Regions from separate parts of the Exiguobacterium sp. s127 genome, predicted to be linked through region 2. Evidence: riboswitches for the same ligand, from Rfam matches in the RefSeq annotation. Region 2 holds a riboswitch; each other region holds the start of a gene.

Region 1 (7,700 bases), on a different contig from region 2:
CAATCGACGGCGTCTATCGCTTCGTCAAGACAACGCAACTTGCAAAGCAACCGGTTTATCAAAAAATCGATTCGCAATACATAACAGCACTCGCGCCTTCCTATACGACTGCTTCAATTGATACGCCGACAGGAAAATCAATCACTCAAAATACGTTAATCGATACGTACGGGACATCGGGTGACTTCACGCGGATTAAACAAGGCGACGTTTACGTCTTCGTTTCAAGTAAATTCTTAAGTAAGACACCTGTTTATGAAACGACAGGCACTCAATTCGCCCAACAACAAACTGTGATTTATACAGATGCCGATACGACAAGTAAACAACTTGGGAGCTATTCTTTAAATGCTACCGTCAAAACATACGGGACGTCCGGCACATTCACCCGTGTCCAGTTCAATGGTGTTTACGGCTTCGTGCTTACAAAACAACTCGGTTCAAAGGAAGTTGAATCGTATCCGCTGACCGGGAAAAAGTACGCCCAACAAACGACATCCATTTACGACAAAGCAGCAACAAGTTCGGTCATCGGGACGCTAGCACCGAATCAATCGGTCGATCTTTACGGGACATCTGGTCTTTATTCCCGCGTCCGAATCAATGATACCTACGGATACGTATTGACGGCGCACCTCGGCGATTCCGTCGTCTACGCAAAGACCGATCGGCTTTACGTCCAAGATACGACACCGATTCAGGTAGAGCCAAACAGTTCGAGCACCGTCTTGAAGCATCATAAACAAAATACACTTTTGACGATTTATGGCACGAGCGGTGCCTACAGCCGAATCATTTTCCGTGGCGAGTATGCGTACGTCTTGACGAGCTCGCTCGCGAAATCAAAAGTCTATGCCAAAACAGACCGCCTGTACATCCAAAAAACGACACCGATTCAGGTAGAGCCAAACAGTTCGAGCACCGTCTTGAAGCATCATAAACAAAATACACTTTTGACGATTTACGGGACGAGTGGTGCCTACAGCCGGATCATTTTCCGTGGCGAATACGCGTACGTTTTGACGAGCTCACTCGCGAAATCAAAAGTCTATGCCAAAACGGATCGCCTGTACGTCCAAAAAACGACACCGATTCAGGTGGAGCCAAACAGTTCGAGCACCGTCTTGAAGCATCATAAACAAAATACACTTTTGACGATTTACGGGACGAGCGGCGCCTATAGCCGAATCATCTTCCGCGGTGAATATGCGTACGTCTTGACGAGCTCACTCGCGAAATCAAAAGTCTATGCCAAAACAAATCGCCTGTACATCCAAAAAACAACACCGATCCAGCAATCCCCAAGCAGTTCAAGTACGGTTCTTAAGCATCATCAAAAGAACACGCTCTTGACGATTTACGGGACGAGCGGCGCCTATAGCCGAATCATCTTCCGCGGTGAATATGCATACGTCTTGACGAGTTCGCTCGCAGCAACGAAAGCAGATCTGTATGCGACGACAGGAACACGTTACGTGACCGAAGACAAGTTGGTCGTCCATCCAAAAGCCAGTCTTAGCGGAAACATTGGGACACTGAAAAAAGGAGCATTAATCACGACCTATGGAAAAAGCGGTTACTACACACGCGTTAAAATCGGATCACGCTTCGGATTCGTTGACTCAAGTCGGCTCGGTTTAAATAAACCGACATCTAAAGCCAAAGTCGGGACCGTCTTTTACGTCCATTTCAACCAGACACCACTCTTTTCTGCTGACGTCGCCTACAGTCGTCCGGCGAGTCACTTAAGCAAAGGAACGAAATTGATCGGATTAAAATCGATTGATGATGACTTTTGGCAAGTCCGTCTACCGAATGGTCAAACGGGTTACGTCCTCAATCCTTATATCGGAACGAGCAAACCGGATATGCGGTATAACGAGCAAGCCATCAATCGTTCAAAAGTCTATACGGTCAAAGCAACGACTTCATTTTATGACACACCTGCCAGTCCAAAAAGTGCCGGGTTGGTCGAAAAAGGCAAGCGTGTGTATCCGCGTTACCGCGTCGGTAATTTCTATGTCATTCAATCCGGCTGGACGCCCGTCTACATCCCGGTGACGGCCCTTACAGTGACGAGCGAAACAAAAGTTGACAAGAAAAATAATTCACGTGGCGAAAAGTTGATTCAAGCTGCTGTTGCCCATATCGGTACTCCGTACACATGGGGATCACAAAACGTGGCGAATGGTGGATTCGATTGTTCCGGCTTGATTCATTATGCGACGAACCAAGCCGGAAAATACGGCGGACGGACGAATGTCCGCGGTTACTGGTACGGAGCGTTCTTTACAAATCAACGCACAAGTATCAGTTCCGGAAAACGCTCGGATATCGTCTTCTTCGAAAACACGTATACGGATGGCCCCTCGCATATCGGGATCATGTTAGATAGTAAACACTTCATTCATGCCGGAGGATCACAACTGCAAATCAGTTCAATTTACGAGCCGCACTGGCGTGAGCACTTCCTCGGTTTCAAATCAATGTAATGATTAAAAAAACGGACCTTCCCTAACCCGGGAGGTCCGCTTCTTTTAGCTAACATTAAAATGTCATTTCCGCATATTTCGTAACTTGGCGATCGATTAAGTACAATTCGATTTGCTCGCGATACGCTTTATAGTGGTCTGACGCAATATGCGCTTCTAACGCTTCTTCATCTTGATAGACTTCATACAGCATGAACTGATGTTCATCTTCAATCGATTGATGTAAGCTATAACGCAAGCACCCCGGCTCGTTTTGTGAAGCTTTGTAGACCGTACTTAAAATCGGAAAGACTTGATCGGCTAAACCTGCTTTGACTGTGATGACCGCGTTGACAATAATTTCTCCCATGACTTGTTTTCCTCCTCATCATTCATTACTCCTATCTCTACCCGTTTTATAGAAAGTCATACCTCAAAAACCTGAAAGGATGATTATGATGCAACAGCAACTCTTCACTCAACTCGATCAACTCGAACAACAAATCATTGAAAGACGTCGTGATCTGCACCGTCACCCGGAACTCTCTTTTCAAGAAGTGCGGACACCAAACGCCATCGCCTCGTTTTATGAGGAGCTTGGTCTCCCTTACCGCAGGAACGTCGGTGGTAGCGGGATCGTCGCGACCCTCAAAGGAAAACATCCTGGAAAGACCATCGCCATTCGGGCCGATTTCGATGCCCTGCCACTGCAGGAGGAAACGGATCTCGCCTTCCGTTCGATTCATCCGGGTGTCATGCATGCGTGTGGACATGACGGACATACGGCGATTGCACTCGGTCTTGCCTCGGCCTTTACAGCACTGCAAGAAGACCTTCACGGAACAATCGTATTCATTCATCAACACGGGGAAGAAGTCTTCCCGGGTGGTGCCATTCAAATGATTGAAGACGGCTGTCTTGACGGGGTCGATGCAATTTTCGGTACGCATCTCGAAAATGACTTACCTGTCGGAACAATTGGCTATCACGCAGGACATACGCTGTGCGCCATCGATGAATTCGAAATCGTCGTCCACGGACAGGGTGGTCATGCGCAAGCCCCTCATAAAACACAAGATGCACTCGTCGCCGGGGCACAACTCGTCTGTAATCTCCAACACCTTGTCAGTCGGCGAGTTGATCCGTTTTCACCGGCCATCATCGCAATCGGTTCATTCCATGCCGGAACGGCTCCGAACATCGTTACTGGTGAGGCACGGATTGTCGGTGAAATCCGGACATTCGACGAAGCGCTGCGTCACCAGTTACGCCAGCAGGTCGATTTAGTTGCTCGGACGACGTGTGCCGGAATCGGTGCGAGCTACTCCATCGACTTTACGACGGGTTATCCATCCCTTTGGAATCATCCGGTAGAAACAAATCTCGTTAAAGAGGCGACGGCATTTTTAGGTGAAGCCCATGTCAAAGAACTCAAACCGATGATGGCAGCAGACGATTTCGCCTATTATTTAGAGCGTACCCCAGGAAGCTACTTCTTTACGGGGTCCGCCAAAACGGACGGGAGTACGATTTATCCGCAACACCATCCGAAATATGAAATCGATGAACGGGCACTACTCGTCGGCGCGAAATCTCTAGGTGCGACCGTCCTGCATGCCTTACAATCTTAATGATTGACTTTGTCGTTTTAGAGATGCTATTATCACATCAATGATAACGAATTTAATCAACTTCATATAACACTTATCAAGAGTGGACTGAGAGATCTGGATCGATGACGTCCCAGCAACCTGCCTTCAGTGGCAAGGTGCTACGACCAGCAAAGCGCAAGCTTTGGTTGATAAAAAGCGACGACTCCTTTTGCAACCAAGCAAAGGAGTCGTTTTCGTTTTCTCGCTGTCAGAGCACGAATGATTACAGGGCGACTACCGCCAGCGGAAAGGACGAGATATAGATGGAAAAAGCAACATTCGCAGGAGGCTGTTTCTGGTGCATGGTGACACCATTCGAAGAACTGCCCGGTATTCACGGAATTGTTTCCGGTTATACAGGAGGACAAATCGAAAATCCGACATACGAACAAATAAAAACAGGCACGACCGGTCATTCGGAGGTCGTCGAGATTACATTTGATCCGGCGTTATTCTCATACGAGCGGTTACTCGAACTTTACTGGCCGCAAACGGATCCGACTGACGCCGGCGGACAGTTCCAGGACCGTGGGACACAATACGCACCTGCCATCTTTTATCATACGGAAGAACAGCGCCTTGCTGCGATTGCTTCACGTGACGCGCTTGCTGCGAGCAATCGCTTTAAGCAACCGATCGTCACACGAATCGAAGCGGCACAAGCCTTCTATCCAGCAGAAGACTATCATCAAAACTTCCACAAAAAGAATCCGGAGCACTACAAAAAAGACCGGAAAGCATCCGGTCGCGATGAATTCATCGATGTGGCTTGGAAAGAAGAAGTATCTGTCTAAACTAAAAAAAGCCCGCTTCGTGCGGGCTTTCAGCATGTAGACAAACTCTTATGAAGAGTGACTATGCTATAACAAGAGGCAATCCGTTCGCGTTTCCCTGTCTCATCTCGTCTTCAAAGCGATTCGAGACAGACTGTGCTCTAACACTACTCTATGATTTTCTCTGCGGTACACCCTGAAAGCTTCGTTTTTCGTTGACTCCTACGGGAAAAAGCGCGTGAACACGCGCTGCCAAGAGGCTGGCAAGACCCTGCTCGTTGTCCGTGAGGATCAAGGAGCAACGGCTTGCGCCTCGCCCGAGGAAAGCAACGAAAAGAACGAATCTTTCATTCCACAACTACTGATTCGTCTTCGCGCTAAAAAATCGACTTTATACTGCCAGAGTTAACCGTAAGAATTACGATACCTTTTCCGACAACTCATCCGAAGATTCGATTTCTACGACTTGATATCGTTTCAACACAAAAATACCGGCTAGCATCACAAGCAATCCAGCGACTTGTCCGAGCGAAAGCTCAAGTTCCGGTAAACCGAACCAACCGAACAAGTCGACACATAATGCAAAACTCAGTTGCGAAATCAAGACGACCGAAATCGCAATCGATGGACCGAGCAACTGAATCCCGCGCATCACACAAAATACGACACCGACACCGACCAGACCACCGAATAAATAAAGCGGTTCGACCGTTTGAATGTTCGAGAATGTGCCACCCCGAAATACGAGTAGCGCAAACAGTGAACCGATGAACCCGACAAAAAAGACGAGGGTCGTCGTCGCCCATGCCCCGAACGCATGACTCATCCGTGCATTCAATACCGTCTGTAAACTAATCATCATTCCTGCCGTAATCGCACAAAACATACCTAGTCCCACGCTAGCCCCTCCTTATTCGTAACTATTTCCGTTCGCTTTTTCTTTAATCCGCTCTACATCTAAAATAATGATTTTCCCGCGTCGTCTCGCCAAGATTTCTTCTTCACAAAGTGTTGAGATGATACGGTTTAAATGACGGTAACTCGTCCCGAGCCAATCGGCGACGTCATGGAGATTCGACGTTCGCATCTCTTGATAAAACAGACTGTCGGAAACGTCCGAGGTAATCGATAACAGATATCCGGCAAATCGTTCTTCGACCGAATAGAGGACATGAAATGATGCTGATTTCGAGTCCGCGTACCACTTGGTCGTAATGACCCGCAGTAAAAATTGTAAAAAGGTGTTCGTCGTATTGTGCTCACGTAAGATCGCATACGGAATGCTGAGTGCCACGACGTCCGTAATCACCTCGATGGTATTCAAGACTTCCCGTTGATTGATATATTCCGCATCACCAATCACCGTCATCGCCTTTTTAAAGCGTAAAATCCGTTGTTTCCCTTCAGCCGATGCTGCAGAGATTTTAATTTTTCCTTCGACGATGAAATACATCCGGTCAATCGGTTCACCCGTCACACATAACAGGTCCCCTTCCGAAAACGTTTCGATGCGTAAATAGCCTTTACTGGTCTCCGTAAAAATATCCGCTAAGTCGTACTGTTTTAAATAGGTCTCAATCGTCTGCATAGGCCCTCCCTTTAGGACAGTGAAAAAATCGCAACTCCGGCAAGCATCAAACTGATCCCGATCCACTGTCCCCGGTTACTCCTTTTTTTGATGACACCAAACCAGCCGTTCAAATCAATCACGAATGCACATAAAATTTGTGCGACGAGCAACAAACACATCGCCCACGTCATGCCAAGTAACTGGATCGACGTCAGTTCGGTCACGACGACGAGTACGCCAAGCAATCCGCCACTGGCATAGAGGAGCGGAAGCTGTCGAAAACCGCCGATTTTCCGGTCACGAACCACACTATAAATCGCTAAGCACCCCATCAATCCGACGAAATGAACGATCGTCACCGAAAACCACGGACCAATGGCATCTCCTAAACGGGCATTAAAAATCCCCTGCAACGCAATGAATAGTCCACTCATTAATGCGAATATAACTCCCTGCACTTTAAGGCACCTCCTTTTGTTTCTTCTGTTATGAGTAGACACTATTTTCTCCTTATCTGAAAAGGACAAATGTCCCATTTTAAAAAATTGTATAAAAAAAGACGGATTGCCCGTCTTCAGCGTGTAGATAATCGATTAAGAGGCGTAACCATGCGATATCGGGATGCAATCCGTTCGCGCTTCCCCGTCTCGCCTCGTCTTCAAAGCGATATCACCTAAAAAGCGTCACGTTTCGTTGACTCCTACGGGGAAAGCAACGAATAACGACGCTTGATCTCCCGATCGCACGTTGTCTACAGTCCGAAGACGGATTGTTCGTCTTCTCAGGAACAATCCGCCTCACTTCTCGATTACATATAATCCGCCCGCACCCGTTCAATTTGCGTATACGCTTCCTGTTGCATCCGCTCGAATAATTCAGATACGGTCGGAATATCTGTAACGAGACCAGACACGAGACCGGCGTTGACATACCCGTTGACCTCGTCACCATCGACCGCACCCGTCACGTGATACGCTTCTGTCGTCTTCGCGTTAAACTCATCAAGCGATGAAACACCTTGTAGTGCAGCAACGTACGGTCCATTTAACACACGCCGGACACGGCCGACGGAACGACCGATGATTCGTGTCTCAAGATCCGTTGCTCCTACGAGATGGTTCTTGTAGTTCGCATGAACGGCTGCTTCTTGCGTCGCAATCAGACGCGTTCCAAGCTGCACCCCGGACGCACCAAGCATCCAAGCGGCTGCAAGTCCACGACCGTCTCCAATTCC
Region 2 (7,700 bases):
TCGGACGGCGAAGATCAAGCATCTTGATGATCCCTGCTGGGCGAAGATCGAAATTTTCGGCAACGAGTTCGACGAGTTGTGCTTCTGGAAGTTTACCTGTTCCAAACGTATCAACTGCAATCGATACTGGGTGCGCGACACCAATCGCATACGCAAGTTGAACTTCTGCTTTATCTGCAAGACCAGAAGCTACGAGGTTTTTCGCGACGTAACGTGCTGCATATGCTGCAGAACGGTCAACTTTTGTTGGATCTTTACCAGAGAATGCGCCGCCGCCATGACGTGCATAGCCACCATACGTATCAACGATGATTTTACGTCCAGTTAATCCTGCATCACCTTGTGGTCCACCGATGACGAAGCGACCTGTCGGGTTAATGAAGAACTTTGTTTCCGCATCGATGTATTCTGATGGAATCACAGGTGCGATGACATGCTCTTTCAGGTCTGCTTGGATTTGCTCAAGCGTCACTTCTTCTGCATGTTGTGTTGAGATGACGATTGTATCGACACGAACCGGTTCGTTGTTCTCATTGTATTCTACAGTTACTTGCGTCTTACCATCCGGACGGAGGTAGTCAAGTTGTCCAGTTTTACGGACTTCTGCGAGACGACGAGCAAGTTTGTGTGAAAGTGAGATCGGAAGTGGCATCAATTCAGGCGTTTCTTTCGTTGCATAACCGAACATGAGACCTTGGTCCCCTGCACCGATTGCATCGATTTCTTCATCTGACATGTTACCTTCGCGTGCTTCAAGCGCTTGGTCAACACCGAGAGCGATATCTGCTGATTGCTCATCGATTGAAGTCAATACAGCACAAGTGTCTGCATCGAAACCATATTTAGCGCGTGTATAGCCAATCTCACGAATTGTTTCGCGAACGACTTTCGGGATATCGACATAAGTCGATGTCGTGATTTCACCTGCGACGAGGACAAGTCCTGTCGTGACAGATGTTTCAGCAGCGACACGAGCATTCGGATCGGCTGCGAGGATTGCATCTAAGATAGAATCCGAGATTTGGTCACAGATTTTATCCGGGTGACCTTCAGTAACTGACTCCGACGTAAATAGTCGGCGATTAAGGTTTGTCATGTTTGACCCTCCCAAAAAAGAATTTGACGGTGTACTCATTTCCCCTAGTTGAGTGGGACGGTAAAATGAAAAAAACCTCTCCATGTCCAAAAAATGGTCAGGGAAAGGTTGTGCGTTCTTCCTTTACCCTCTTATCGTTCGAAGTGTTTACTTCGCTTCAGGAGAGCACCTTTTCCTTCATTAATAGAATTCTTAATGTAGGACGGTTGCCGGGTTTCTTCGGGCCTTGTTCCCTCCACCTGCTCAGAATAAGAGTATCCGTTACGAATTACATGATATAAAGTTGTGACCACTCTGTCAAGCTACGTTTTAATTTCTAGTCGAAACTTTCCCGAAGAGATGTTAAACTGTTAATGCTGAAAGCGTTTCCAAATAAATAGAAATCAGCGCTAAAAAAGGATTGCTCATCCTTTAGTATGTCATATATAATAAATGTGTCATACTAAATGCCAGAGCTAAACCAACGTAGGGGAAAGGTGGGGTCAGGATGCCGATGACGGTCCTGAATATCGAAGAGCTACTCAAGAAGGAGCATGTGTTCAAACAACTATCTGTTGCTGAGCTAGTCGAACATGCAATTCGTAACGAAGAAGGGGTTCTTGCTGAAAATGGCGCTCTGTCTGTAGAAACGGGGAAATTTACAGGTCGTTCACCTAAAGACAAGTTCATTGTTCGCGATCAGTCATGCGAGTCACATATCGATTGGGGCCATGTCAATCAACCGATGGAAGCAGACAACTTCGAGCAACTTTTACAAAAAGTTCTTCGCTACATGAATGAAGCAGATCAGCTCTACTACACAGAAGCTGCTGCTGGTGCAGACACTCATTTTACCCTTCCGGTTCGGATCGTGACACAATATGCTTGGCATAATTTGTTTGCAAAACAACTATTTTTGCGTGAATATCCGACAGAAGCTGCTTTTGAGCCTTTCACGGTTATTTATGCGCCTCACTTCAAAGCAGATCCGAAAGTCGATGGAACGAATTCCGAAACGTTCATCGCCATGTCATTCGAACATCGGATTGTCTTAATCGGTGGAACAGAATATGCGGGCGAAATCAAAAAATCGATTTTCTCTGTCATGAACTACCTTTTACCTCAACGAGACGTCTTATCGATGCATTGCTCGGCTAACGTCGGTCATGAGGGTGACGTCGCTTTATTCTTCGGATTATCCGGTACTGGTAAGACCACACTGTCTGCTGACGACAGTCGTCAATTGATTGGTGACGATGAGCACGGGTGGTCCAACGACGGCGTCTTCAATATCGAAGGTGGCTGTTACGCAAAAACGGTCAACCTATCGCGCGAAAAAGAACCACAAATCTTTGATGCGATTCGTTTTGGCACTGTTCTCGAAAACGTCGTCCTCGATGATGCACGAATTCCTGACTATGATGATACGTCAAAAACGGAAAACACACGGGCCGCTTATCCGATTACAGCGATTGATAATATTGCAGTACCATCACGCGCCGGACATCCGAAAACGATTGTCTTTTTAACAGCTGATGCTTACGGCGTCCTGCCGCCAATCAGTAAGTTGACGAAGGAGCAAGCGATGTATCACTTCTTATCCGGGTATACATCGAAGTTAGCCGGGACAGAGCGTGGCGTAACAGAACCGGAAGCGACATTCTCGACATGCTTCGGTTCACCCTTCTTACCGCTCATTCCTGAAAAATATGCAACGATGCTCGGTGAGCTCATCGACCGGCACGGTGTCACGGTTTACCTCGTCAATACAGGCTGGACGGGTGGCGCATATGGGACGGGAAGTCGGATGAAGCTTGCATATACACGGACGATGGTCAATGCAGCTGTCAACGGCACACTCGCTGATATCCCGACGGAAGAGCATCCGATTTTCGGGCTACACATGCCGCTCGAAGTCCCTGGTGTCCCAAGCGACTTACTCAACCCTGTCAAAGTTTGGTCGGATGCTGATGCGTATGAACAACAAGCACGGGCTTTGGCGACTAAATTCAAACAAAATTTCACACGGTTCGACAGTGCAACTACTGAAATCAAATCAGCAGGGCCACGTGTTTAATTAAACTAAGATAGTTAAAAGGCACCAGACACTGTATGTTCAGTGAGCTGGTGCCTTTTAACATCCATCAGACGATTGAATCTTCTTCATCCGGTTGCAGATGAAGTTCTTTTTTAGTCAACCAATCTTGACTCTCTTTTAATAGTGCATAGGCACGCTGTTTTGAAATACCAAAACGATGGGTTAGTTTTTCAAACTGTTCAAATTCACCACGGTCGGCACTAATCGCGAGCAATAAACAATCACGAAACGGATGATCTTTTCCTTGTAACACGATTTTCAACGTCGACTCGATTGGTAATTGATCAATGATTTCATCAATATCGACTGACAGTAATGCATCGATATGCGAGAGTAAGCCAATCATGTAGGCACTTTCCGGACGTAACGTCTTTGTTTCAAGTGCAAATAACTCGCATAACTTGGCACAATGCAGTGAAGAACGCAACAACTCGTCTGACCACTTGTACGGACTCGCAAGTCGCATCTCTCGTAAAACGATTAACGAAATCCAACTTTTAAGTTGTGAAAACCCGAGTAGTGAAATCGCTTGACGAACGGATTCGACGGTATTTCGAAGACCAATCCCGGGAGAATTGATGAGCTGGAGGACTTGCACACTAATGTATGGATTTCCTTCGATTTCATCGACGACTTGGTCATAATACTCATCTGATTCGAGCCACTTCAACATCTTTAACAATACAGGCAATTGTGGCGGAACAGCCTTCCCTTTCATCAACATCGGTTTTGCATAAAAATAGCCTTGGAACCAGTCGTACCCCATGCTCAAACTACGAAGATGATCTTCATGCGTTTCGACACGCTCTGCCAACAAACGGATATGCGGATAGTTTCGTTTAACGATATGTAAAATCGCACTTTGTTCACGTGGGTTGATTGCTTCGATATCAATTTTTATTAAATCAATTAAATCAAACAACTCTGGACCATGATTTCGTAATAAATCCGTCACGAAATCATCCAAGGCCAATTGAAATCCAGCCTCTTTCCATTTTTTCAAAACCGACAGCATATGTGAATCGATGACGACGGTCTCAAGCACCTCGATGACAAATCGTTCCGGATCTAAGTGATCAATCAGCTCACCTTGTAATAAATCACCGGTGAAATTGATGAATAAACGTTTTCCTTCTGCCACTCGATCGACACCTAAATGGACGAGCGTATTCGTCAACACGTCCATCGTCGCTAATTCACCATCAAAAATAGCAGGCGCTTCCACTGAACGATATAATAATTCAAATGCATCGATGGCACCGGATCGATTCACGATTGGTTGTCGTGCCAGCAAGATTTCCATCCCGTTCTCCCCTTTTGTCTTCCACCCTATTGTTCACTTCATATTTTCTAGTATACCAAATATTGTTTTTTGTTTAAAAAATGCTTTTTTAAAACATATCAATGTTACTGATTTCCTAAAAAAAGTCACCCCGGCTGTTCGAGGTGACTACATCCTATGTTCCATCAGCGCAACATCCAATCGATGATTTCCTTCGTCACAGCAAATTTTTCGTGCAACGGAAATTGATGGGCCTGCTCGTAAATACGAAGCCGCGTCTGACTCGGATAGCGCGCAGCATAATTCGTTGCATGACGTAAGCGAACCTTTTGATCGTACCGTCCGTGAATCAGCAAGACTTGCCCTTGTGGAGCGGCGTAGAGCGGCGAACGGATTTGATACGCTTGTTGTTGCGTCTCTGGCAATCCACCCGTGAAACGGCGTAACATTTTTTGCATCGTTCTCTGTTCTTCATATGTCCAGACGAGATTCGTCACCCCTGCCCATGAGACCGTGCGCGCGACCGGGCGATGATGTGCCAACAACAAGGCCATCTGCCCACCACGAGAGAAGCCAAACACCGAGACGCGTTCCGCGTGACGGGTTAACCAATCATATGCCCCTGTTGCATCACGAATATCATGATGACCAAAATCTTCCTTCCCTGTACCCCCTAAGTTCCCTCGGTAAAAAGGGGCCATGACTAAAAATCCGGCTTGAGCAAACTGCATCAGTCGCGTCGGTCGAACCATTCCGATATTACGTGTCCCGCCACGTAAATACAGCATCCCTTGCCCATTCGGACGTGTCGGTAAAACGACATAGGCACCGACCCGTTCGTGATCAGATGTTTCATAGTATATACGAAACGTCCGGAAGGGACCTTGCTTCGGCAATTCAAACCAATCGGCGTTCGGCGAGTACACGAAGTGTCTCCGGAAGGACACGGTCCTTCATCATAAAGCTGTATTTTCGATTCGCGTCAAGACGCTGCGGGAGGTCGTCCAACAAAAAGGCTCCGTCTGTCTCATCGACAGCGAGATGCGGAACGAGTGATTCGATTTCGGCGAAGTAGATATTCTTAATGATTGTATCGCCTCGTCCTTCGACACGATATTGACCAATGTAGGCGAGGCTTGCGATGCTACCGCCTGTCTCCTCCATCACTTCCCGGCGTGCCGCTTCTTCCGCTGTTTCACCCGGTTCGACTTTTCCCCCAGGAAACTCGTACCCGCGCTGCTTATGATGCGTCAATAGCCATTTCCCCTCGTACACGGCAATGACCCAGACATGGAGAGGTTTTGTCGAGAAAGGATGATCATCGAAACTCAACTCAACTTGATTTTGATAGTAATCTAAAAATCTAATCACGTACGTGCACCTCATTTCTTCTTCTACCTTCACTTTACCTGTTTCGAAAGCATTCTAAAAGTGAAAGTGCGTAGGAATCGAGGAGAATGACAAAAAAAGGCATCCCCTGTCATCCAGGAGATGCCTTTTCAACTTATTTCAAGCGTGCTTCGAGCTCTGCTTTTTCTGCTTCAAAACCAGGTTTTCCGAGAAGTGCGAACATATTTTTCTTATATGCCTCAACACCCGGTTGGTCGAATGGGTTAACTCCAAGAAGATAACCGCTCATCGCGCAAGCTTTTTCGAAGAAGTAGAACAAGAATCCGAGATGGTACGGCGTCATCTCTGGTAATTCGACTGTTAAGTTCGGAACTTGACCATCTGTATGAGCAAGTAACGTCCCTTCTGCCGCTTTATCGTTGACGAATTGGATTGATTTCCCTTCGAGGAAGTTCAAGCCGTCAAGATCTTGTGCATCTTTTTCAATCGTCAATTCATGACGCGCTTGACCGACTTTAATGACCGTCTCAAACAAATCACGACGCCCCTCTTGCACGTATTGACCCATCGAGTGTAAATCTGTCGAGAAGTCGACCGCTGCCGGGAAGATCCCTTTAAAGTCTTTTCCTTCTGATTCTCCGTACAACTGTTTCCACCATTCTGATACATAATGTAACGCTGGTTCGTAGTTAACGAGAAGCTCGATCGTTTTTCCTTTTGCATATAATGCATTTCGGACGACAGCATATTGATATGCTTCATTTTCAGCCAGGTTTTCGTTCGCAAATTTCTCTTGTGCGTCACGCGCGCCAGCCATCAATTCTTCGATTGAAATACCAGCAGCAGCGATTGGCAAAAGACCGACCGGTGTCAAGACAGAGAAACGTCCACCGACATCATCCGGAATGACGAACGTCTGGTATCCTTCTGAGTCAGCAAGTGTTTTTAACGCCCCACGTGCTTTGTCCGTCGTTGCATAAATTCGGTTTTTTGCTTCAGCCTGACCGTATTTCTCTTCCATGAACGATTTCAACAATCGGAATGAAATTGCCGGCTCCGTCGTCGTCCCTGATTTAGAGATAATGTTGACCGAGACGTCTTTTCCTTCAAGCACTTCAAATAAATCGTGCAGATACGTCGATGAAATGTTATGACCCGCATAAATGATTTGTGGCGCCTTCCGCTCGTCTTTTGATAACAGGTTGTGGAAGGAATGACCTAACATCTCGATTGCGGCACGCGCTCCGAGGTAAGATCCACCGATTCCGACGACGAGCAAGACGTCTGAATCTGATTTGATTTTTTCAGCTGATTCTTGAATGCGAGCGAACTCCGCTTTGTCATAGTTCGTCGGTAAGTCGACCCATCCGAGGAAGTCGCTGCCGGCACCTGTGCCATTATGAATCGCTCCATGTAATGTCTTAACCGTGTCTGCCATGTAATCTACTTCATGTTGCCCTACGAATTGTAATGCTTTCGAATAATCAAAACGTACCGTTGTCATTCCATCGTCCTCCTTATTCATTCACAAACAAATGCGACCTTCCTTCTCATTAAAACGCAAGAAGGAAGGTCGTTCAAGTCTTTTGTGAAAAGATTAGCAAATGTTAGAGAAACTTATAACGCTGCCGTTACGATTTCACGAACATCTTCATTACCAAGTGATTTGAAGTTACCGAAATCACCGCGCGTCATTGCTGACTTGACGATTGAATCGACTGTATCTTCTTTGATGTCGTAGTCCGCGAGACGGTTTGGTGCACCGAGTGATGTCCAGAATGCACTGATTGCATCGATCGTCGCATGAGCTGCTTCGATTTCTGATTTACCTTCTGTGTCGACGTTAAAGACGTTTTCACCGAGTGTCACGAAACGATGTGCGTTTGACTCGTCTA
Region 3 (7,700 bases), on a different contig from region 2:
TGATGCCGTGATTGCGAATCAGGACGGCGCCGCTCTCGGCATGTACATGTGCTGCAAAGGCAGCGGCAAGCGTCGGAATGTCGGCATGGTTCGGGATAATCGGCACACGGACTTCCGCATCTTCTTCCCAACGGCCGAGTGCCTTGATGATTTCCTGACCGGCAAACCGAATCTCGCCTTGGTCGCCGTACAGTTCCGAAATGACATTATTGTCAATCGTATGGACGTGAAGGGAACACCCGGCAGTCGTTCGGTTGAAGACCTCGACGTGGAGCAACGTTTCGGCAGAGGGACGACCCGTCTGTTCGCCGATCAGTTGACCGGACGCGTCGACATGGACGAAGTCGTCCGGTGTATCCTGCCGTTTGTCCTTCCCGCTTGCCGTCACGAGAAATTCAGTCGGTTGATCGGCTGTCCGGATGGCGAGATTGCCGCTTGTGCCGGGGAACCAGTCGCGTGCTGCAAGTTCCTGTTTGACGGCACGTAATTCTTCATATCGTTTTAAGAAGGTCATGTGTACACCACCTTTGTCTGCAGATGATTCAATATGTCATGAAAGTTTTCAAACGGCGTATACGGGATGCCGTGCTGTTCACATAGCGTGATCAGATAATCCCGTGCATAAACGTGATCCGCCTGCTTAGCCAGTTCAAAATCTGTTACGGAGTCGCCGATCGCGATGATCGTGTCACCGTTCTGCTTCAGCTTCCGGGCGATCGAGGTTTTGCAACAGCCGCATTGATTTGTACAGGCCGCGTCGCAGGCATGCGGCCATTCGATTCGAACCGTCTCCTGGCTGAAGTCACTGCCGTTGCAATAAATCGCTTCGTCCGTCAGTACATCCGCAAGAATCGGCTGGACAAAAAAGTCGATCCCGCCGCTGACGATGGAAAAATCAATCTCGTTTGATTTGGCAAAAGCGAGTAAGGTGTCGAAGCCGGGACGAATGACTGCCTGTGTCATCAAGAAATCAATGTAGTCCTGTTTTTGACTGGACGGAAGCAGCTGAAACATCTGTCCGACGCCGGATTGAATCGAGAGCGACCGGTCGAGCACACCTTGTTTTAACGGTTCAAATTTTTCCGGCGGAGCGAACTCCTGCATCAAGGCGATGATATTATCGTGCTCCGTTACTGTTCCGTCAAAGTCACATAAAATCCGGATCGTCATTTCGTGATCCCCCAAGCATCGAGAGCGACACGTAATTCCTCGTGCCGGTGGGCGGCACTTGTCAGTGATTCGCCGGCCAGTGCTGCGCCCAGTGCCTGGCGGAAAGCGATGACTCCGGCCGCAGCACCTTGCGGATGACCGTGGACACCGCCTCCGGCATTGATGACGGAATCGACGCCGAAATCACGAACAAGCTGGGCGACGAGACCCGGGTGGATTCCGGCGGACGGGACCGGGAGAATTGTTTTGGTCTCACCGATTCGGGTCGCTTCGACGGCAATCCCGCGGGCCAAGTCTTTGGCGAGGGCGACATTCCCGTACGGCGACGGGAACAGTGTCAAGTCGGCACCGGCAATCCGCGGCAACGTTCCGAGCAGGACCGGGGCGGCAATCCCGTACTCGGGACTGGCGATCAAGGCACCGCTCAACGCCGGATGATTAAAGATCGGGACCGGGATTTCCGGATCGGCTGCCAGTTCCCGCAAGACATCAAGCCCGTATGTAAACGTGTTGAGCAGGAGGGCTGTCGCTCCGGCTTCGACCAGTCGTTTCGCCTGCTCTTTCAAGCGGAAGACCGGACCACTCAATGTAATCGCATAAAGGGCCCGTTTACCGGTCCGTTCATAGTGTGCATCGAGGACTTCCCGTCCAATCCGCGCCCGGTCGAGTGCCGGTGTCAGCGGATTGTCGTATAAGATTTCGTCATCCTTGACGAGATCAATCCCGCCGGCGAGCTGGGCTTCCAGTTGTTCCCGTAAAAAAACGAGATCCCGTCCGATGACGCCTTTGAAGATGCTCATCAACAGGGGGCGATCATGGACTTGGATCAATTGGCGGACGCCCTCGATGCCGAATTTAGCACCGGGGAAATCCGGTGTGAACGAAGCGGGAAGCTGAAGATCCGTCAGTTTGATTTGACCGTCGAGTGACAGCTTGCCGAAGACGGTCGTCAAAATCGCCGAAAAGTCTCGTGAGACGTTGTGTTCCGGATAACGGATCGTGACATACCCTTTTCCGTCGTGTTCTTCCGTATGGACGACTTGTCCTTTAAAGGATTCAAGCTGTTGTTGTTCCAAGTGATTCAAATCGGTCCATGAGCCGACCGTCAGACCGAGGGCGATTTGCTCTGCCCGTTTTGGTAACTGATCGGTCACGCCGAGTTGGTAAGTTGCGGTAATGTACGCCATGATTGTCGTCTCTCCCTTGTTAAAAAATACAAAAATGGTCCCTCGTCAATGACAAGAGACCATGAAAAATTGCGCGTGGACTCTTATCTGTCAGCGTGTTAGCTGCAAGAATTAGCACCGTGCCAACTGGTCGGTTGCTGCGACATCATAGGGCTCGTCCCTCCGTCTGCTCTTGATAAGAATTGGATGAAATTGTGAAATCTAATTGCAATTTTTACATGAGATGGACGTGATGTCAAATAATTTTTTGAAAATTTATTTTTTTTGAAATCCGCTTCTATAGATGGCGGTCTTTTAAATGGTTTTTCACTAAAAATTGGAATTGACAGATGATTTAAGACGGGCGTAATATTCGAATCAACATCGAACACAACAACCACATATGACTCTTATCGTGAGTTGGCAGAGGGAATTGGCCCGAAGACGCCGCAGCAACCGACCATCCGGCACGGTGCTACATCCAACAGACATTCGTCTGAGAGATAAGAGGACGGATGATACCCCGCGCCTCTTTTCTATGACGAAAAGCGGCGTTTTTTTGTGTAGAAATGAAGGGGGAAGCAAGATGGCATATCAAGCATTTACAGAACAAGACGCCATTAAACGTGTCCGGGAACTCGGACTGATCGGACAGGAAGAAGCGACGGCAGAAGAAATCGGCGACGGGAACTTGAACTTAGTCTTCCGGATTCAGGCAGGGAAAGAACGTTTGATCTTGAAGCAGGCATTACCTTATGCAAAAGTCGTCGGGGAAAGCTGGCCCTTGTCACTCGAGCGGGCCTGGATCGAACAGTTGGCACTGAAGGAATTCGCAAAATACGCGACGCCATTCGTTCCACGGGTCTTTCATGCGAGTCATGAAGAAGCGTATACAGTGATGGAGGACTTGTCGCACCTGCAAATCGTTCGGACGGGATTGCTCGCAGGCGAAACCTACCCGCTCCTTGCTGAGCATGTCGGTTCTTACTTGGCGCGGACGTTATTTTTCACGTCAGATTTTGCGCTCGGTCCAGTCGGAAAAAAGCAGGTCGCACGTGACTATTACAACCCGGATTTATGCGACATCACGGAAAAGTTAATCTTTACGGATCCGTTTTACGACGCGGAAACAAACAATATCGAGAGCGGCTTGGAAACAGACGTACAGCAGCTCTGGCAGGACGAAAAACTGAAGCGGGAAGTGGCGAAGCTCGAAACGTTGTTCATCACGAAAGGGGAAGCCTTATTACACGGGGATTTACATACAGGAAGCATTTTTGCTTCGGCGGGCGAAACGAAAATCATCGATCCGGAGTTCGCTTTTTACGGACCGTTCGGGTTTGATGTCGGTCAGTTCATTGCCCACCTCTGCTTTGCGGCGTATCCGAACTATGCTGAGTTGCGGGAGACGCGGGTGAAGGATATCGATACGTTCTGGCTGACGTTTGCTTCGACGTTCACGGCACTTTGGGAACGGGAAGCCGTCGAACCGTTCCGGACGGTACCCGGGCTTGTCGATGATGTCCTCAGTACAATTCTCCAAGACGCGCTCGGTTTCGCCGGTTGTGAACTGATCCGGCGGACGATTGGTTTGGCACCGGTCGCTGATTTGGAACAAATTCCGGATGCTGCGACGCGCCTTGAACGGAAACGTCATGCGTTACGCCTCGGGACGGCATTGATTAAACGGCGCGGCGAATGTAAGACGTTTACCGATCTCCGGAATTTTGACGTGACGGAGGAATTGAGCCGATGAGCGAGTTTATCCGTAGTGTCATCTATGAGCGGGCGTGCTTAAAGATCCTTGATCAGACCCGTCTCCCGCAAGAAGAACGGTACGAAGTCATTCATGATTTGGCGCAAGCGGTTGAGGCGATTAAACAACTTCGTGTCCGGGGGGCGCCGGCAATCAGTCTGTTCGGTGGATTCGTCCTCGTGCAGGAAGCGTTCCGGACGACGGGATCGCTTGACGAGGTCAAACAAAAACTGTTGACGGTATCGGCGGAGTTACTGGCGACCCGGCCGACCGCCGTCAATTTGCGGAACGTACTCGATGCGCTCAATCAGCTTATCCTTTCGAGCACAACGCTCGAGGAACTGCCGAAACGTCTGGAACAAAAAGTAATTGCCCTTTATGAAGCCGATGCCAAGACGTCACGGCAAATCGGTGTGCATGCGTTGGAGCTGTTTCAAGCGGGAGACCGGGTGTTGACGATTTGTAACGCCGGATCGATTGCGACAGCGGCGTACGGGACGGCACTTGCCCCGTTTTATCTTGCGAAGGAACAAGGCATCCCGTTATCCGTCTATGCGTCGGAAACCCGGCCTTTGTTGCAGGGGGCGCGCTTGACGACATGGGAGCTGCAACGGGCAGGGATTGACGTCACCTTGATCACGGACAATATGGTCGCACATACGATCAAGGAAAAGCAGATCACCGCCATCATCGTCGGCGCGGACCGGATCACCCGTAACGGGGATACGGCCAATAAAATCGGGACGTTCCAGCTGGCGTTACTCGCACGTGCCTTCGGGATTCCGTTTTATGTCGCCGCGCCGCTGTCGACGTTTGATGTGACGAGTTTATCAGGTGACGAGATTGAAATTGAAGAACGCGATGCTAGTGAAGTGACGCAACTGGCGGGGAAAGTAACGGCACCAGCCGGAACAAAGGTCTTTAATCCGGCGTTTGACGTGACACCGCACGAGCTCATCACGGCGATCATCACGGAACTCGGCGTCATTGAACGGCCGAGCGTGGAAACGATCGAACAGGCGATTGGACAAAAGGTCATCTAAACAGACAGGAGAGATCGAGATGAAAAAATTAGCATTCTTACTCGCACCGGCGGTCTTGCTGGCTGCTTGCGCCAATAGTGAAGCGACACCGGCGAAAAAAATCAGCGGTGTGCCGGAAAGTGTCCAAGGCGACATCAAGATTGCCGTCATCCGCAATCTGGCGTCCGATGATCATACGAAACAATTTTTAGACGGTGCCCGTTCGGAAGGGGAGGCGCTTGGGTTTAAGGTCAACACGTTCATTTCCGAAGGCAATGACGTCAAGTTCAAGGAACTGGTGGCGCAAGCCGTTCAGCAGGATTATGACGGACTGATCATCTCGCACGGAAAAGAAGATTATGCCTACGACATGATTAAACCGGCGATCGACAAAGGGATTCAGGTCGTGACGTTTGATACGGTGACGAAGAAAAAGGACCAGACGTTAACAGGCATCACGGAGACGTTCCAGGATGATCACAAACTGGCAGAACTTTCACTCGATGAAGTGACGAAAGTGAAAGACGACAAGCCGGTCCGGGTCATCAAATTGTGGTTCGGTCCGGGGTTTGCACCGCTTGACCGCCGTCAGGAAATCTATAAGACGTATGAAGCGGACGGCAAAATCAAGACGCTTGAAACGGTCGGACCGACGAATTTCCAGGATGTCCAGGGCGATATCGCGACGAAGATGAACGCGATTCTCGCGAAATATCCGAAAGGGAGCATCGATGCCGTCTGGGGAGCCTGGGATGAAGTCGCGAAAGGCGCCTATAAATCCTTAAAAGACAATAAACGTCAGGAAATCCCGTTGATTTCAATCGATGTCTCGAATCAGGACATCAACCTGATGCGTGAGAAGGGAAGCAACTGGGTGTCGACGAGTGCCGTTGATCCGCATTTGATCGGACAGACGGACATGCGCCTGCTCGCGAAAAAACTCGCCGGTGAAAAAACACCGGACAGCTTTGATCTGGACGCTAAATTAGTCGAGCAAAAGGCGCTCAAAGCCGATACGACGATGTACAATCTCGATACGATCATCAAGGGCTGGAGCACATCCGAGAAATTCAATGAACCGTGGATGGAAAAACTGCGGAAAGCGAATGCTGCGAAATGACGCATCTGGACACGACGAACCGGCTCGAGATGCGTGGGATTTCAATTGAATTCCCCGGTGTCAAAGCGCTTGATGCTGTTGACTTTTCCGTCCGCCGCGGGGAAATTCATGCGCTCGTCGGAGCGAACGGCGCCGGTAAGTCGACGCTGATGAAAGTATTGGCGGGAGCGCATGCGGCGTATGACGGGACGATTTCGTTTGAAGGTGTGCCGTTGACGATCGATTCGCCGCGTGCCGCGAAACGGGCGGGAATTGAAATCGTCTACCAAGAAGTCGATACGGCATTGATTTCATACTTGACGGTCGCAGAAAACATTTGCCTCGATTTGTTGACGAACGGACAGCTCAAAGGGGTCATCCGGCAACGCCGGTTGGAACAGATTGCACGGGAGGCGCTCGGGAAACTCCAGTCTTCGATTGATGTCCGGCAACGGGTCAGTGAACTGCGCCTTGCCGACAAACAGTTGGTCTTGATTGCCCGGGCACTCGTCCAAGACAGCCGTTTTTTAATCCTGGATGAACCGACGGCGCCGCTCAGTCAACGGGAGACGGAACGTTTGTTTCGCATCATCAGGGAACTCGCGACACGCGAACAATTGGGCGTGATTTTCATCTCACACCGCCTTCAGGAATTATTTGAAATCTGTGAATCGATTTCCGTCATGCGTGACGGAAAACTTGTCGCCCGCCAAGCATTAGCCGGGCAAACGAAAGAGACAATCGTTGAACAGATGCTCGGAAGACGTTTGCAACAGACGGACCGGCAAACCCGAACCGTCGGGCAAGCTTTGCTCGAGCTCAATCAAGTGATGGTCCCGGGTGAATTCAATCAGCTGTCATTGACGGTTCATGCAGGTGAAGTGATTGGAATTGCCGGACTTGTCGGAGCGGGAAAAACCGAGCTCTGTAAGACGATTTTCGGAGTGACTCCGACTGTGGCGGGACAGATTCGGATAGCCGGCGAACCGGCGACTATCCGGTCGCCGCACGAGGCAGTCAGACACGGGATTGGTCTGGTCCCGGAAGAACGCCGGAAAGAAGGCATCCTTGTCACGGATCCGATTTATCAAAACATGACCGCGGCAAGTCTCAAACAATTCGTCAATCGGTTCGGTTGGGTCAAGACGGGAACGGAACGGACTGCCGCCAACGCTATCATCAAACGATTGGCGATCAAATCAACGGATGAAACGCAACGCGTGGAAGGATTATCCGGCGGGAACCAGCAGAAGGTCGCGATCGGCAAATGGCTCCTCGCCGATGCTGCGGTCCTGCTGCTCGATGAACCGACAAAAGGTGTCGACGTCGGGGCGAAACGGGAAATCTTCGACGTGATCGATCAACTGGCCGGACAGCAAAAAGCGATTCTGTATGCGTCCAGTGAATTCGATGAATTGCTGGCGGTGACGGACCGGATTTATGTCATGTATGACGGGAAAATCGTGTTCGAGACGAATACGTCGGAG

The links. Region 2 has a riboswitch for S-adenosylmethionine ahead of metK (methionine adenosyltransferase). Riboswitches for the same ligand answer to the same signal wherever they lie in the genome.
Positions count from the first base shown of each region.
Region 1: linked by a shared signal. The riboswitch ahead of msrA (peptide-methionine (S)-S-oxide reductase MsrA) and the one ahead of metK (methionine adenosyltransferase) in region 2 are both predicted to bind S-adenosylmethionine.
Region 3: linked by a shared signal. The riboswitch ahead of mtnK (S-methyl-5-thioribose kinase) and the one ahead of metK (methionine adenosyltransferase) in region 2 are both predicted to bind S-adenosylmethionine.

Region 1 is NZ_JACSMO010000006.1:34,661-42,360, forward strand. It holds gene KNP98_RS09480 (SH3 domain-containing C40 family peptidase) at 1-2,492, shown strand, start outside; gene KNP98_RS09485 (putative quinol monooxygenase) at 2,548-2,841, opposite strand; gene KNP98_RS09490 (M20 metallopeptidase family protein) at 2,930-4,102, shown strand; SAM riboswitch class I at 4,173-4,279, shown strand; gene msrA (peptide-methionine (S)-S-oxide reductase MsrA) at 4,387-4,917, shown strand; gene KNP98_RS09500 (DMT family transporter) at 5,315-5,794, opposite strand; gene KNP98_RS09505 (Crp/Fnr family transcriptional regulator) at 5,807-6,484, opposite strand; gene KNP98_RS09510 (DMT family transporter) at 6,496-6,924, opposite strand; gene KNP98_RS09515 (NAD(P)H-dependent flavin oxidoreductase) at 7,275-7,700, opposite strand, start outside.
Region 2 is NZ_JACSMO010000001.1:348,032-355,731, reverse strand. It holds gene metK (methionine adenosyltransferase) at 1-1,096, opposite strand, end outside; SAM riboswitch class I at 1,225-1,351, opposite strand; gene pckA (phosphoenolpyruvate carboxykinase (ATP)) at 1,584-3,152, shown strand; gene KNP98_RS01715 (EAL and HDOD domain-containing protein) at 3,220-4,476, opposite strand; gene KNP98_RS01710 (alpha/beta hydrolase family protein) at 4,641-5,381, opposite strand; gene ytkD (RNA deprotection pyrophosphohydrolase) at 5,353-5,826, opposite strand; gene KNP98_RS01700 (glucose-6-phosphate isomerase) at 5,960-7,309, opposite strand; gene KNP98_RS01695 (iron-containing alcohol dehydrogenase) at 7,423-7,700, opposite strand, start outside.
Region 3 is NZ_JACSMO010000006.1:10,334-18,033, reverse strand. It holds gene KNP98_RS09380 (methylthioribulose 1-phosphate dehydratase) at 1-514, opposite strand, end outside; gene KNP98_RS09375 (2-hydroxy-3-keto-5-methylthiopentenyl-1-phosphate phosphatase) at 511-1,170, opposite strand; gene KNP98_RS09370 (2,3-diketo-5-methylthiopentyl-1-phosphate enolase) at 1,167-2,357, opposite strand; SAM riboswitch class I at 2,438-2,539, opposite strand; SAM riboswitch class I at 2,744-2,846, shown strand; gene mtnK (S-methyl-5-thioribose kinase) at 2,923-4,092, shown strand; gene mtnA (S-methyl-5-thioribose-1-phosphate isomerase) at 4,089-5,135, shown strand; gene KNP98_RS09355 (sugar ABC transporter substrate-binding protein) at 5,155-6,234, shown strand; gene KNP98_RS09350 (sugar ABC transporter ATP-binding protein) at 6,231-7,700, shown strand, end outside.